Regions from separate parts of the Rothia sp. LK2492 genome, predicted to be linked through region 3. Evidence: riboswitches for the same ligand, from Rfam matches in the RefSeq annotation. Region 3 holds a riboswitch; each other region holds the start of a gene.

Region 1 (3,928 bases), on a different contig from region 3:
CCTTGATAGCGATGCCCAGACCGAACCAGTCACGGCGGCGGGTATCATCTACGGTGACTACGATTTCGGGGGCTTCATCCAGTTCACGGAACTCCGGTACCTGACCCAGTAGTTCCACCTGAACCCCGTCGATATCCCGGTAGGCGGGTAGATAGGTTTCTAGCAGGGTGCGGGTAGACCAACCTTCAAAACGATTCTTGCCAAAAGGAACACCGGGGCGTACTCGCTTCACTTCTTTCAGCACCCGATGCTCATAGGCAGTATCTCGAATATCTGCCCTGTCCTCACCGGGGTAGCCCAGAGCGTCTAGGGTAATGACCTCATCATCGGTGCCTACCGGATGAGCCGGGTAGTCCCAGTGCCAGCGGGTGGCCGCCTCAAATCCCTGGCTACCGGGGGTGAACTCCACGGTTAAGACCAGTTGTGGTGAGCGGACGGCGGGTAGCTGCACTTTTTCGTCGGCGGTAAAGAGGGGAAGGGACCGGGTGAGCTGGGGGTAGAAATCGCTAAAAAAGGTGGGCACATCGGCGGCAGGTACGGTGACTGATTCACCGGACACCAGAGCTTCGGCCACCGGTTCCAGCGGCTCTGCCAGCGGAATCAAAACCAGCTGGGCCTCAGCGTCGAGCCAGGAGGGGCGGTGGTTCTCACCGTCTACCGAGCTGCCTTTACTGGGCACCGCTACTTCATCGACGTGAGCTAGGGCAGAGGGCAGAGCGGACTCCCAACGGGCAGCGGTGGCAGCGTCCACATAATGTTTTTGGGCAGCCCCACTCAGTGCAATAAAACCGCGGCGGGTGACGCCTAGTTTGTGGGTAAGGTTGGCCGGCAGGGTGTAGCCACCCCAGCGCAGAATGGGGGTAAGGCGCAGCGCATCGCTGCTACTGCCGCGTTCAGGTACTGTTTCAAGGCTGAGCTCTACCGCAGGCTCGTCAGCTACCGCTAAACCTGCCTCTTGTCCGTCGAGCAGGATAGGCAAATTCAACTCATCTGCGGACCGCAAGAGCTGCCAGAGCAGAGAGGAATCAACGTTTGAAATGGATGCCCACTCGCGGTGTGAGGAATAGATGGACTGAGAACCGCGAATGACCGCATAGAATTCGGTAAACCAGCTGGCATGCTCGGGGAGTAAGCCCGTGCCGGACGCCCCGGCTGCTGTGCCAGAGAATTTCTCCCAGGTCAGCCCACCCTTAATCCACTTGCCGCGGGCACCCATCATGACCGGGCGGACCTCCAAACTAATCTTGGGGGCACCGTTATTTTTGCTCCAGCCGTACTTACCCGGCACCACCAGCCGTAAATCCAGGGCGCCGGAGACCCCGTGCGTCCTGCTATCAAAGCTCGGCCGGCTAGAGAGAGAATAGGCAAGAGACCTGCGCCAGGCAGGTAACTTGGGCGCTGTCCCATGAGCAGGCGGCACCGTTTCGGTGGGGTCACCAGCCGGGAGCGCCAGCTCGGCTTCCCTCTGAGCCATCTGCTGCCGCAAGTCCGCCACCAGCTTTTGCTTGTCCTCCACCGGGAGAGAAGTTACCTCGTTTTCAGCAGCAGACCGCCAGGTTGAAGAGCTAGCAGTCAGCGCTTTCTTTGCCTTAGCAGACCGGTCAATGGCGGTCAGCATCAGAGCCACCGCATGCTTGCAGTTATGGGACACCGGGCAAGAGCAATACGAGGTGAAAGATGATGACCCGGCCAGCACCTCAGCCGGAAAGATCACGGTCGTCTCATAAGGCGTTGAACCGCTACCAGCCACCTGACCCGTCAGCGTCCGGGCACCCTCATCGTAGGTGTAGCGCACCACCATACCATCGCGCATATACCGCTGACCGCGCGTATAGGCCCCGTGACCCACTTGCCGAATCAAGGCAGGGGCAGTCACGGGAATCTCGGGGAAAGCAGAAGCGGATGACACAGTAACCTCGGTGCGAAATCTAATAAACCGGGGCAAATTCAAAAGCGGCTAATCGTTGAAGCTCCACTTAGTGGGCGGAAACGAGCGCATTCGACTTCTGAATGAACCTAGTCTTCTAGCTTATCGCAGAAGCAAAGGGTGCAGCTGGTGGACAGGTAGCTATCGGTCTTGATTTGCTCAACCAAATGGTGAGAAACCTGTTTACAGGCTGGGCCGGTGTAGGTTACAGTTTTAACCAGCTTCAAGAGTTTCAACTGCTAAGCTCCGACTTTAGTTGAACGCCAACCCCATGTTCACGGGTGGCTCGGATGACGAAGCGGTCTGCATCGCGCATATCGGCGCTGTTTGGTGTAGACAAGAGCACGTTATGAAAGGAACGCGCACCTTACGCGCAAAGGCACCATGTCAAATGCTCGCCCCCACATCTCTGTCCAGAAGAATATCTCTGCTGCATCTGTACCTGCCCGCGGTGGTTTTACCGCGATGAGTATTCAGGACTACACTCGTATTTCGAACGAGCGTAGCGAGTTCCTGAATTTTTTGCTGGCTCCTAACCCGAGCGGCATCCCTGCTACTGAATACGGTGTTCTGAAAGCTGCATGAGCCAGGTAGGTCTTCTTCTTGATTCGGACGTCCTTGCCGAAATCCGCAAGGTAAACCCGCACCCCACTGTGGTGGCATTTTTGCGCCGCAGCTCCTACCGCACCCTCTACATTTCGGTGCTGAGCCTTGGTGAGCTAAAGGGTCTCTACCCCTACCCCGAGACAGACCGCTGGTTGGCTGAGCTCACCGACCGCTTTAACGATCACGTGCTGGACGTGGACGCCCGAGTCTCCCTGGAATGGGCCGGACGGCACGCCGAACCTAAGTTACACGCGGTGGGCTCAGCGGCGTCCACCCCATTGCCAACCGCTGCTCTGGAAGGTCTGATGAGCGCCACAGCGGCGGTACATGAGCTTGAAATTATCTCATCTAAGGCGGAGGTCTACCGCAGCTGGGGCGTGCCCGCTTCAAATCCCTGGCTCGAAGGCGCCTCATGACATCCCTGCTGTTCCTCTAGTAGTTGCGTGTGCGCGCAATCAGCTTGGCCACCGCTGCCCGGGGCAGAATCTTGGTGAGGCTCACCGCAACTTTGTAGGGTACTGAGGGCACGCAGAGCGCTTTGCCCCGGTGACTAGCAGCAGTGGCATCCGCTACTACCCTCTGCGGGGTCAACCAGAGAAAACCAGGTAGAGAAGGGGCTGCTTGCCCCATGGCATCGTGGAATTCTGAGCGGGTGAGACCCGGGCAGACGGCTGTGACGGTGATGCCGCGCGGCGCGTACTGTAGGTTGGCTGACTCTGAGATAGAGACTAAAAACCTTTTGACCGCTGAGTAGGTGCCGCCGGGGGTGAAGGCTGCCACCGAGGCGACGTTAATGATGCGCCCCCTGCCCCTGGGCAGCATGGTAGTGATAGCGGTGTGCATGAGCAGCAACGGAACTTTAGCGAGAACATCCACCTGGGCAAGGTGCTGCTGGGCAGTGGCAGCGTCGAAAGAGCTGCCTAAACCGAAGCCTGCATTGTTGACCAGAATTTCCACCGGAGCTTCATCCTGCTGTAAACGGGCTACCAGGCGCTCTAAATCATCGGGATTGAGCAGGTCAGCGGGAAGCACCTCAACGGTGACACCGCACTCCGCCCGCAGGTTTTCAGCCAGCTCTTGCAGCGGGCCAACCCTGCGAGCTGTCAGTACCAAATGGTAACCGGCGGCGGCGTACTGGCGCGCAAATTCGGCGCCGATGCCAGCTGAGGCACCAGTAATCAGAACGTAGGATGGGTCAATGCTCATAGGTGCACTTTACCTAACATGCTCAACATCATTCGGGGAACTTGCTGTAAAGGCGCCGAGCGCTTGGGTATCAGCAAACGAAACATGACATGATAAAAGCGATGAAAACACCAGCCCGCCCCCCGCGTTCTTTACCCATGCCCCTGTGGTTGCAGGGTGCCGTTGAGCTTGCCCTCGTTGCAGCGCTGA
Region 2 (3,928 bases), on a different contig from region 3:
ACGGCTGGGAAGCGAGAGCCCCAGGGTTTGCCTTCAGAATCTACGGAAAGGGGTGAGGGGGAAGCCGGCCCTGTTGAGCCGTAGCACCCCCCCACCATATTGGGGGACACCACAAAGTACTTATCGGTATCGATGACTCGCCCTGGGCCCACAGCGGTAGGCCACCAACCACCTGCTTCAGCTGCCGCCCGCACTTCTGCCGGAGCATCCGAAGCCGCGCGACCGGCAGAAACGTGGGTGTCACCGGTCAGCGCGTGCAGAATCAACACCGCATTATCGCCGGCTTCATTGAGGGTCCCCCAGGTTTCATAGCCAATGACAACGTCGGGCAGAGTTTCACCGTTTTCGAGGGCTAGGTCGCCGATCTGGGCGTACTTAAGTACGCCGTCCACACGGGTGCCAGCAGCGGTATCAGTGGTCGAGGCTTTAATCGTCATCGATTTACCTTTCGTACTTTAGAGCGCGTTAAAGCCTAGTTCGAGGTCAGCCAAAATATCATCGATATGTTCAATACCCACCGAGAGGCGAATAAAGGCGGGATTGATGCCGATGGCGGCTAGCTCATCTGGCGTTGATTGGCTGTGCGTGGTGGACGCCGGGTGTACGACCAGGCTGCGCACGTCGCCAATGTTGACCAGGAGGGAGTGTAAGGACAGCGCATCTACAAATTTTTGGGCGGTGGGAGCATCCGCGTCTTTGAGAGTGAAGCCCAGGACTGCACCGGCGCCGCGGGGCAGGTATTTCTGAGACAGCCCGTAGTAGGGTGAACTTTCCAAACCCGAGTAAACCACCGATTCAACCGCGGGATGCTCAGATAAGAAGCGGGCAACTGCAGCAGCGTTCTGCACGTGTCGCTCCATGCGTAGTGACAGGGTCTCAAGCCCGATCGCTATGTTAAAGGCATTGGTCGGAGAAATTGATGCTCCCAAATCACGGAGCAGGGCCACGCGGGCTTTCAAAATGTAAGAGAGGTTGACGCCAAAGGCGCCGTCTTTGCCCAGGTCGTGGGCGTAGACCAGGCCGTGGTAGCTCTCATCGGGCTGATTAAAGATGGGGTATTTTTCGGGGTAAGCACCGTAGTCGAAGGTGCCGGCGTCCACGATGACACCACCCACAGAGGTTCCGTGGCCCCCTAGATATTTAGTCGCAGAGTGCACCACAACATCAGCACCGTGCTTGATGGGGTTCAGCAGATAAGGCGTTGCTACGGTGTTATCCACGATAAGGGGAACACCTACGCTGTGAGCTACATCTGCAATGGGTTCAATATCCAGCACGTCCCCGCGAGGGTTGGGCAGGGTCTCCCCAAAGAAAGCTTTGGTGTTAGGGCGGGCGGCAGCGCGCCAGCTTTCGGGGTCTGCGGGGTCATCAACGAAAGTGGTTTCAATGCCTAGATTCGCCAGGGTGTATTTGAAGAGGTTGTAGGTACCGCCGTAAAGAGAGGGCGAGGCAACGATGTGATCCCCTGCCCCGGCAATATTGAGAATCGAGAAAGTATTGGCTGCCTGACCAGATGCGAGCAACAGCGCTCCCACTCCGCCTTCTAGGGCCGCGATACGGTTTTCTACCGCTTCTTGGGTGGGGTTATTAATACGGGTATAGATGGGGCCCAGCTCAGAGAGAGCAAAACGGTTAGCTGCCTGCTGTGAATCCTTAAAGACAAAAGAGGTGGTCTGATAAATCGGCAAAGCGCGTGCCCCGGTGACCGGGTCAGGTTCTTGACCAGCGTGAATTTGCTGGGTCTCAAATTTCCAGCCGGCAGGCTTGCTGGGAGTGGGGATGTTCTGTGAGGTCGTCATGTTGGTAGCTCCAGTCTCTAGTGAGGAAAATATCTCGCAAGGTGGGGCCGCATGCCGTAACTCCCGGTCTACCGGAAGGTGATGCACCGAAGGAGATGGCACATCGGTCCCGCGCTTACACATACCCGTCTGGGATGTGTCAGGTCTTCACTCAGGGCACCCCACCGCAGGTGGAGGGTTGCCGGCCAGCTAGCTGAGGCTTAGTGCTGGCGCTCTTGACCTGTTGTTAGTCTTCCTTAGCGGGTTTCATGGCGTCAAGAAAAGACTGCAAGATGTCAGCATGTTTCATTTGTTGCAAAAATTACGCAGGTGTAACTCTTACCCTTACCCAGTTTGGATTAAGACCACGGACGGTCTAGGAGCGCGTTCAAGCTGCCCCTCTCGCAGGGTTCGCTAGCGCTCACTCGTCAATTCACCCCAGCCCCGACTAGCTTGGCCGCGCTCATCGTCCGCCCGCTCCTGCTCTTACGGGGAAACCTCTCTCCACTAGACTGGAGAAGAAACCATCAGAAAGGCATCTCATGACGCTCACCCCACCCCGTCCCCCACGCATCGCCAGCGAGCGCACTCATCATGGCGATACTTTCATTGATTACTACGAATGGATGCGTGATAAAGAGAGCGAAGAGGTGCTTGCCCATCTCACAGCAGAGAATGCATACACCGATGGGGTTACCGCTGACCAGCAGCCTCTGCGCGACGCTATTTTTGAAGAGATTAAAGGCCGCACTCAGCAAACGGATATGTCCGTTCCCTCCCGCAGGGGTGCCTGGTGGTATTTCAATCGGACGGTAGCCGGCGAGCAGTACCCCATTATGTGCCGGGTGCCTGCCCTAACAGAAGGCAGCGTTGTTGAGCGTTATACACCACCGCAGGTGGTGCCCGGTCAGCCGCTTGAGGGTGAAGAAGTGGTGCTGGACTGCAACGAGTTTGCGCGAGACCTACCTTTCTTCTCACTAGGCTCCTTCCAGGTTACTCGCGACGGACGACTGCTGACCTTTGGAGTCGATGACACCGGCGATGAGCGCTACACCCAGCACTTCAAAAACCTTGAAACCGGCCAGATGCTGGATGAAAAGATTGAAGATATCTTCGCCGGAGCTTTCTTTGCCTCGGGCGCTAACCACCTTATCTATGCTGTAGCCGATGATTCCTGGCGCCCCTATCAGATTCGTGCTCATCGAGTGGGAAGTAGCCCGGCTGATGACATTGCTCTCTATACCGAAGAGGATCAGGGCATGTGGCTGGGAGCGGGGATGTCGTCCTCCCGTACACACGTGGTGATGACCTCCGGTAACTCTGAGTACACTGAGACCCGCGTGGTCAATATTCATGAGTTAGGCGAGGTAGAGCCCACGCTGATTATTAGTAGGGAGCAAAGGGTTGAATACAGCACCGACATCATCGATGTCGATGGAAGGGCCTACCTGGTGCTCACCCATGACTTTGATGCGCCCAACTCAGAAATCGTCATAGCACCTCTCCCCGAAGCCTATGTACCTTTTGAGCGTCTGCGGGCTGATTGGGTGGCTCTTATGCCGCACCGCGACGATGTACGCATCGAGAGCGTTAGCTTCTCGCGCAACCACCTTGCGGTCATGGCGCGAGAGAACACCACGGTTAAGGTCTTTGTTGCACCCCGCAGCTCACTGTCACATCAGCTCGCTGTAGGCGACCCCCGCGGTATCGAGTTCACTCAGCCCGGCGGCTTTAGTGAGGAGCTCTACACTTCCTCCTGTTCAGGGATGAACATTATGTCCCCGGTGATTCGCCTCAACTACACCTCCTTCCTCACGCCCAGCAGTGTCTATGACTACTTCCCTGATACCGATGAGCTGGTGCTACGCCGGGAAACGCCGGTTCTGGGCTACGAGCGTGATCAGTACACCGCTTATCGCATGTGGGCGCCAGCTGCCGACGGCGCCATGATTCCTCTTTCTGTCATGCACCTAGCTGATGTGGATAAGACACAACCGCACCCCGTGATTCAGTACGGTTATGGCTCCTATGAAGCTTCAATGGATCCTTACTTCTCCGTAGCCCGCCTGAGCGTCCTCGACCGCGGTGCCGTATTTGTGATTGCTCATATCCGCGGTGGTGGCGAGATGGGCCGGTCCTGGTACACCGAA
Region 3 (3,928 bases):
AATCATGCGGTAGATACCTGCGAAAGGGATAGCCGGTTTAGACCTGTGATCGGTCAGCGGCGAGAGCCTGCTCCCCCGGCCACCGGCAAGTACCAGGGCGACCGTCGGCGGCTGCTGAGTATGCGGAAAGGGATCTGACACGGCAACCCACTCTCAATAGTAAGTACACATCTTTGTACTAGCCATACTCGCACACTTTAGGCCTCTGAGCACAGCAAAAGAAACCTTCAAAAGTACGGTCTTACTCCACATCCACACTTTTGAAGGTTTCCTGATGATTCCCGGTGACGCACGGGGGCGTTTCGGTCAGCTTGTCCTAGCGGACGTTGCCGTCCGCGGCGCTGCGCTGACCAACGTAGGCGCCGCGGTAGGCTGCAGCCGGGTGGGTATCTGCCACCTTGGTGATGCCCTCACCGAAGAGGTTCTCCCGCAGGGTGGAACCTTCGTAGGCGGTGCGGTAGCGGCCGCGCTTCTGCAGTTCGGGCACCACGAACTCCACGAAGTCTTCGAAGGAACCCGGGGAAACATGGTAGGCAAGGTTGATTCCGTCCAGGCCACCCTCGTCAATCCAGCGTTCTAGCTCATCGGCAACGGTCTGGGGTGAGCCCACGATGACCTCGCCCATGCCGCCGGTAGCGCAGTGCTCAGCGATATCGTGACGCGTCCAGTCACGATCCTTGGATTGTAGGGTGAAGGGGGTCAGGAAGGACTGAATCGACTCGGTCTCAACGTACTTGAGCGCCTCGTCCTCATCGAACTGGGAGAGATCCACACCGCTCCAGCCGCCGATAATTGCCTGAGAAGCTTCTAAGTTGGCGTACTTCTTGTACTCCTCGAACTTTTCCTGCGCCTTCTCGTCAGTCTCATCAACCACAACCGAGAGCATGGCAAGAATCTTGGCATCATCACGGTTACGGCCCGCTGCTTCAACAGCGTCGCGGATGCGGCCGGTCAGCACCTTGGTCAAGTGGGGGCGCAGGGCGGTGATGAAAATAGCCTCGGCGTGCTTTCCAGCAAACTGCTGGCCGCGGGATGATGCGCCCGCCTGGAAAATAACCGGAGTGCGCTGGGGTGAGGGCTCAGACAGGGCGATACCGGGCACGGTGAAATGCTTCCCCTTATGCTCGATGGGGTGCACCTTGGTGGGGTCAGCGAAGATACCATTTTCACGGTCACGCAGCACCGCGCCGTCCTCCCAGGAACCCTCCCAAAGTTTGTAGCAAACATCCAAGAACTCATCTGCGATCTCGTAGCGGGTATCGTGTGGGATCTGAGCTGGCAGGCCCTGGTTTTCAGCAGCTGACGCCAGGTAGCTGGTCACCACGTTGAAGCCCACGCGGCCGCGGGTCAAGTGGTCAAGGGTGGAGTAGGACCGTGCCAGGGTATAAGGCTGGTTGTACGTGGCAGCTGCGGTGACGCCGAAGCCAATGTTTTTGGTAACCGCTGCCATGGCTGAAATGTGCAGGAAGGGGTCGCCCACCGGAACCTGCGCGCCGTCGCGCAGGGCATCGGCCACCGAGTTCTTGTAGACATCGTAGACGCCCACCACGTCGGCGATGAAGATAGCGTCGAAGAGGCCCTTTTCGCAGACCTTTGCCAGATCAGTCCAGTATTCGATGGTGTTGTATTCATCCGCACGGTTGCGGGGGTGACGCCAGGTGCCGAAGCTCTGGTGGCTGGTGGTGGTCATATCGAACGCGTTGACAACGATACGCTTCTTCTCGGTCATGAACCGGTGCCTTTCGGGTCAGCCCTCACACCCCGTGCCTGGCTAGCGATACAAAAATGACGCCTAACCTCTTGTGAAGGTGGCGCCTAGTTGCGCCGTACTTGCAGTTATCTGCCGGATCCTCATCTGGAGCACCCCGCTACGGGAGAGGGTTGCCGCCCAACGAGCCAGAGCTTAGCGTTGGGTCTCATGATCACGGTTTTAGTCTAACGAGGTGAGGGGGCGCTGAGGCAAAGTTTAGGGACTCTGTTTCACACTGTGAACCGGGTTGAGTTCTGTTACGGACGGCGGGCCGTCACGGAGCGTCACAAACGTTAAGAGGCGTCACAGGCTAGATTTTCAGGCACCGCGCCCATAGGCTAAAGCCACCGATAACCATCCAGAGCGACCGAGAGACTTGGCTCCACGACGTCGCAGCAACCACCCACCATAGGGACCGGTGCTAACGCCAAGAAACGATGGAGAAAGCAATGAGCACACTCACGCTAAAGCACACCCTCACCGCCTGTGACATCAACTTCTCGGGCATCGCTAAGAGCTTCGCCGGCGAGCGCGGGGCAGTCCACACGGTCCTCGAAGGTGTTTCGTTCACCGCCTATCCGGGTGAGATTATTTCGATTATTGGTTCCTCAGGCTGCGGTAAATCAACGCTGCTGCGTGTAGCGGCTGGTTTGGAAGCAGCCAGCGCGGGTGAGGTCACCATCGACGGCGCTGCCGTTCGTGGCCTAGATTCACGGGTAGCCATTGGGTTTCAGGAGCCCAGGCTTTTACCCTGGCGGTCTATTGCTAAGAATGTGGCTCTGGGCCTACCCAAGGGCACCCCTAAGGACGACGCTCGGCAGCATGTTGATGCCCTCTTGCGGCTGGTGGGGTTGGGGGATTATGCGGCGCATCGCCCCCGCGAGATTTCAGGAGGCATGGCGCAGCGCGCATCCCTGGCGAGAGCACTAGCGCGTAACCCCGGCGTCCTGCTGCTCGATGAGCCTTTTGGTGCGCTGGATGCCCTGACGCGTATCAAAATGCAGGATCTGCTGCTGGATATTCATGCTCAGGATCCCGCAACCATCCTATTGGTCACCCACGATGTGGAAGAAGCTCTCTACCTATCAGATCGCGTAATTGTGTTAGGCACACCTGATCCGCACTCGCCTGCCACGATTACCCGAACGGTTGAGGTGCCCGGGCACCGGCCCCGTGATCGCGGGGATTTAGACCTCGCTTTGTTGCGCAAAGAATTGCTGGCTGAGCTCGGCGTCGAAGAGCACTAAGTACCAGCCCTCTCCTTTACAGGGTATCTGCCCCCCTGGCCTTTGCTTCTTGCACCCACACACTACGACATTTCAAGGAAACCCCGTGTCAATCTTTTCTCGTTTCGCCCAATCCTCCGCCCTCCTGGCCGCTGGCGCCCTGCTACTGACCGGCTGCCTGGCAGGTGAAAACGCAGCTCCTGAAGCCTCAGCTCCAGCCTCAGCCGCGGACACCACAATCACTGTCGACTACGCCACCTATAACCCGCTCTCCCTCATCATCAAGGAAAAAGGGTGGCTAGAGACTGCTCTCCAGGATGAGGGTAAGACCGTGGAATGGGTGCAGTCAGCGGGATCGAATAAGGCTAATGAGGCTCTGCGGTCTGGGGTTCTTGACGTCGGCTCAACCGCCGGGTCAGCGGCGCTCCTTGCCCGGTCGAACGGCTCCCCCATTCAGGTGATTGACCTCTACTCCCAGCCTGAATGGGCTGCTCTGGTCACCACCCCCGACTCCGGTATTACCTCGGTTGCAGACTTGGCCGGTAAGTCAGTTGCAGTCACCAAGGGTACCGACCCCTACTTCTTCCTGCTCCAAGCGCTTGAAGAAAACAATGTCTCACCGCAGGATGTCACAATCGAGCAGCTCCAGCACGCTGACGGCCGTACCGCTCTCACTAAGGGCTCGGTGGATGCCTGGAGCGGGCTAGACCCCATCATGGCAGGCACCGAAATTGAAGACGGCAACATCCTCTTCTACCGCAACGTTGACTTCAATACCTACGGCTTTTTGAACGCTACCGAGGACTTCATCGCTTCTGACCCCGAGTCCGCTCAGACCATTGTTGATACCTACGAGTACGCCCGCGAGTGGGCTTTAGCTAACGAAGATGAGGCGATTCAGATTCTGGCGGATGAATCGGGTGTCACGCTAGAAACCGCACGCACCGTCTGG
Region 4 (3,928 bases), 140 kb from region 3:
GGTCGTTGCGCCAGATATTGCGGCCGTTCACTACACCTGCCACCAGCAGGGGAGCCGAATTGCCGCCGAAGAGGCGGGCGAGGGCGTCCTGATCGTAACCGGTAGATACCAGGTCAAGATGCAGGGCCTCTACGCCCGAGGTAGCCAGGGGTTCCAATAGACCGGTCAGGTTGCCGTAGGGGCTGGTGACCAGCAGGGAGGGGCGGTCAGAGAGCTGGGTGAACTCCCCGTAGGTCTTCTCAATGAGCTGCGCCAGCTCGGCTTCACTCACAGCCTGGTCAGCACCCAGGGCGGGCTCGTTGAACTGAATCCAGCGCACACCGCGGCCGGCCAGGTGGGCGAGCAGTTCTCGGTAGAGGGGCAACAGGTCTGCTAGACGGTCGAGGGGCGCGAAGTCGGCGGGGGAGCCGTCCTCAGCTTTTGCCAGGAGCAGGTAGGTGAGGGGGCCGGTGATGCTGGGGCGGGCGGACGTCCCCGCCGCCTCCGCGGCTGCCAGCAGGTCATCGAGGGCTTCAGTGTTAAGGGTAAAGCCGGTGGTCGGGCCGATTTCTGGCACCAGGTAGTGGTAGTTGGTGTCGAACCACTTGGTCAGCTCCAGCGGGGGCAGGTGCTCGGTGCCGCGAGCCAGGGCGAAGTAGCCGTCCAGGTCGATCAGGCCGCGGTCGTCGCGTACCGACTCGAAACGGGCGGGCAGGGCGGTGAAGAGGCGGGTGGTATCGAGTACCTGGTCGTAGAAGGAGAAGTCCGCGGGAATAGCGTAGTCGTCGGTCAGGCCGCGTTCGGTAAGGGTGCGGTAGGCGTCCTGCTGAATCTTCTGGGCGGTCTGCTTCAGTTCGTTCTGGTTGGACTTACCCGCCCAGTAGGCTTCAACAGCGCGCTTGAGTTCGCGGCGGGCGCCGATACGGGGGTAGCCGGTGATGGTTGCGGTGGGGAAAACAGTGGTCATGGTGGTGTCTTTCTATAAGGTCTTTGGGCCGATATTTTTAGGCGTAGGTCAGTTCGGCCAGGGGGTTTTCAAAGCGGGTGCTGTAGCGGGGCAGGTTGACCTGCTCGAGAACGTCCAGCACCGCTGCGTGTTCATTGAAGGTGTAGAAGTGGATGCCGGGGGCACCGGCGTCGAGGGATTCTTGGAGCAGGCGGACGCCGAACTCCACCCCGATACGGTGCCGTTGGGCATCCCCGCTCGCGGTTTCAAGGTCGTAGGCCAGCTGCTGGGGCACGGGCAGGCCCGCTAGTGAGCAGAGCGTGGTGAGCCTGCGCAGGCTGGTGACCGGCATGATGCCCGGAATCAGGGGTAGGGTTACCCCCGCGGTTCGGGCCCGCTGCACCAGGGATTCGTAGCGGGTCGCCTCAAAGAAAACCTGGGTGATAGCGAAGTCAGCCCCCGCCCGCTCCTTGGAGAGCAGAATTTCAATATCCTGCAGTTCCGAGCTGGACTCCGGGTGCCGAGAGGGGTAAGCAGCTACCCCCACCGCCACGCGTCCTGCTGCTAGGTGGGCAAAATCCTGGGTCTCAACTTGGCGAATGAGGTCAACCAGGGACCGGGCAAAGGGGATATCGGGGGCCTGCGTGCTGCCCGGTGGCAGGTCGCCGCGCAGGGCTAAAAATCCGCGGACGCCGATCGCCAGAATACAGCGAACAGCAGCTTCCAGCTCCTCGGCGGTGTGCCCCACACAGGTGAGGTGAGCCAGGGGAGTGAGCTGGGTTTCGTGGACCAGATGGTCTAGCAGGGCCAGGGTTTTCTGCTTACGAGCCCGGTCGCCGGAGTAGGTCACCGACACATAGTCGGGGTTGGTGGGCGCCAGCTGGTCGATGGTCGTCAGCAGATTCTCGCAACTGGCAGAACTTCGCGGTGGGAAGAGTTCGTAGGAGAGCGCCGGTGTATAGGTACTCATGGTTTCCTTACAGGTCGTTGGGTGGACCCGAAAGAATGCGGTAGCCGCTCCCATTGGTGGCGGGAGGGCGCCACACAGTGCGGTGGGTGGACCGCTGGTGATGCACTCTATCGGTCCTAGCAGGAGCACCTTTCCCGTCAGGGGTGGTTGCTGCGACGTCATCGAGCTAGGTCTCTCGGTCGCTCTGGATAGGTTTGATGGTTCTACACTAAAAGCGCAGGCAGGGCGCTGGCAAGAAACCGCCGCTCTGTGCAGCTTTTTGACTTTGTGTCGGGTGTGTTGAGACACATGACAGTAATATTTCGGGCTTTATTGCGATGGTATGTAAAGGTCGCACCGGTTTCTTTGAGTGAGAGTGGAGCTTTTTTCTTACTTTTCTTGAAAGGTTTTATAATCATGGTTTCGATTAGAAAGTTCTGCACCGTGCTCGCCGCGACATGTGCAATTTCCTTCAGCTCCGTAGCAGTGGCTACGGCTGAAACGCGTACAGATACGAATTCTGGTGCGACTCCGAATATTATTGGTGGTTCAGTAGCCACGAGCCCTTGGGCTGTCCAGCTTCGGTTCAATGTGACCGGCAGCAATGGAATCAGCGGTTGTACCGGTGAATAACTCAACGCACAATGGGTCCTGACAGCAAAACACTGCATCGATGGTGCCTCCAACATGCAGGTCTATCACTCCAATGACCAGCTCAACCCCGGTACAGCCGTCAGGGCCAGTAGAGTCTATGCGGCTCACAGTGGAGATATTGCCTTGGTTCAACTAGACCGACCAGTTTCTCTTCCAAGCTACCCTAGGTTGGATGTTAGCTACAGTCCACGCACTGGTGATACTGGAACTATCGTTGGTTAAGGGCTGGGGGCCTATGACCAACCTACGACTAGCCTACGTATGGCAACAGTGCAGGTAGAGGGTCCTTCAATTGATACCTATGGTGGTCCCGCAGCTCAACTGCGGGGTGTCTCTGGTGCAGCAAACCGAGGGGACTCGGGTGGACCTTTGGTGATTAATGGCCGAATTGTAGCTGTATGCTCCACCGGTGATCTTTCCCCAGGCGGTAATATCAACGCTCAATCTAACTATGCTTTGCTGAGTCAGGCTGCAAGCTGGATTCAACATACCGCAGGAGTAAACGCTCTGGGAGTTGCTGATACTGGGGAGTTTGCCACCATAAACTAGGCCCTACTTCATACCCTCTAATCTGTTGTTCTTAACTTTCTACGAGGTGGTACTCAGGGACTTTTTCCCTGAGTACCACCGGGTTTTGTAAGATTGAAGGCTTATACCTAGGGTAGAGGTATGAGCATTGAATATCGCCAAGTAGGCCGTAGCGGCCTGACCGTATCGACCGTTGGCCTGGGCTGTAACAACTTGGGTAGAAGCAAAACCGCCACCGAAACTCAGACCGGCACCAACGATGTGCTGGCAGCCGCCGTGGAGCAGGGCATCACTCTCTTTGATGTTGCCGATATTTACGGGGCTCGGCCTGGGGTATCTGAAACCATGTTCGGTCAGGCGCTCAAAGACACCGGCATTGACCGGGACAAAATCGTGATTGTTTCTAAATTTGGCATGGATATGGATGGCGCCAACGGTACTGACCACGGGGTGAGAGGTTCCCGACGTTACATCATGCGCGCTATCGAAGCGTCCTTGGGCCGCTTGGGCACTGACTATATTGACCTCTACTTCCACCACACCCCCGACCCCGTCACGCCCGTGGAAGAAACCCTGGGAGCACTTGCCACTCTGATTGAGCAGGGCAAAGTGCGCTATATTGGCAGCTCCAATCACTCCGGTTGGCAGATAGCCCAAGCGGAATATATCGGCAGGCAATTAGGCACTCGCTACATCGCCGCAGAGAACCATTACAACCTGCTGGACCGCCGCGCTGAACTAGAAGTACTGCCCGCTGCCCGCGAGTTTGGCCTGGGCGTCCTACCCTACTTCCCCCTGGCTAACGGTCTGCTGACCGGTAAATATAACCCCGGTAAGGAGGCTGTTGAAGGGCGACTGACCCGCATCAAGCC

The links. A riboswitch is a leader RNA that binds a small molecule or an ion and turns the genes downstream of it on or off. The one in region 3 is predicted to bind S-adenosylmethionine.
Region 1: linked by a shared signal. The riboswitch ahead of VVR27_RS02540 (nuclease PIN) and the one ahead of VVR27_RS06400 (ABC transporter ATP-binding protein) in region 3 are both predicted to bind S-adenosylmethionine.
Region 2: linked by a shared signal. The riboswitch ahead of VVR27_RS03260 (bifunctional o-acetylhomoserine/o-acetylserine sulfhydrylase) and the one ahead of VVR27_RS06400 (ABC transporter ATP-binding protein) in region 3 are both predicted to bind S-adenosylmethionine.
Region 4: linked by a shared signal. The riboswitch ahead of VVR27_RS05825 (methylenetetrahydrofolate reductase) and the one ahead of VVR27_RS06400 (ABC transporter ATP-binding protein) in region 3 are both predicted to bind S-adenosylmethionine.

Annotation. Positions count from the first base shown of each region.
Region 1 is NZ_JAYWLX010000002.1:77,432-81,359, forward strand. It holds gene VVR27_RS02535 (SNF2-related protein) at 1-1,909, opposite strand, end outside; SAM riboswitch class IV at 2,149-2,276, shown strand; gene VVR27_RS02540 (nuclease PIN) at 2,312-2,512, shown strand; gene VVR27_RS02545 (plasmid stabilization protein) at 2,509-2,949, shown strand; gene VVR27_RS02550 (SDR family NAD(P)-dependent oxidoreductase) at 2,966-3,739, opposite strand; gene VVR27_RS02555 (DUF6350 family protein) at 3,841-3,928, shown strand, end outside.
Region 2 is NZ_JAYWLX010000002.1:238,934-242,861, reverse strand. It holds gene VVR27_RS03265 (homoserine O-acetyltransferase) at 1-437, opposite strand, end outside; gene VVR27_RS03260 (bifunctional o-acetylhomoserine/o-acetylserine sulfhydrylase) at 456-1,799, opposite strand; SAM riboswitch class IV at 1,906-2,020, opposite strand; gene VVR27_RS03255 (S9 family peptidase) at 2,321-3,928, shown strand, end outside.
Region 3 is NZ_JAYWLX010000004.1:196,711-200,638, reverse strand. It holds gene VVR27_RS06410 (glucose-1-phosphate adenylyltransferase family protein) at 1-141, opposite strand, end outside; gene VVR27_RS06405 (LLM class flavin-dependent oxidoreductase) at 317-1,729, opposite strand; SAM riboswitch class IV at 1,822-1,924, opposite strand; SAM riboswitch class I at 2,102-2,194, shown strand; gene VVR27_RS06400 (ABC transporter ATP-binding protein) at 2,200-2,997, shown strand; gene VVR27_RS06395 (aliphatic sulfonate ABC transporter substrate-binding protein) at 3,083-3,928, shown strand, end outside.
Region 4 is NZ_JAYWLX010000004.1:60,541-64,468, forward strand. It holds gene metE (5-methyltetrahydropteroyltriglutamate--homocysteine S-methyltransferase) at 1-946, opposite strand, end outside; gene VVR27_RS05825 (methylenetetrahydrofolate reductase) at 984-1,895, opposite strand; SAM riboswitch class I at 2,000-2,090, opposite strand; gene VVR27_RS05830 (hypothetical protein) at 2,099-2,434, opposite strand; partial or broken gene VVR27_RS05835 (trypsin-like peptidase domain-containing protein) at 2,523-2,750, shown strand; gene VVR27_RS05840 (trypsin-like serine protease) at 2,790-3,077, shown strand; gene VVR27_RS05845 (aldo/keto reductase) at 3,198-3,928, shown strand, end outside.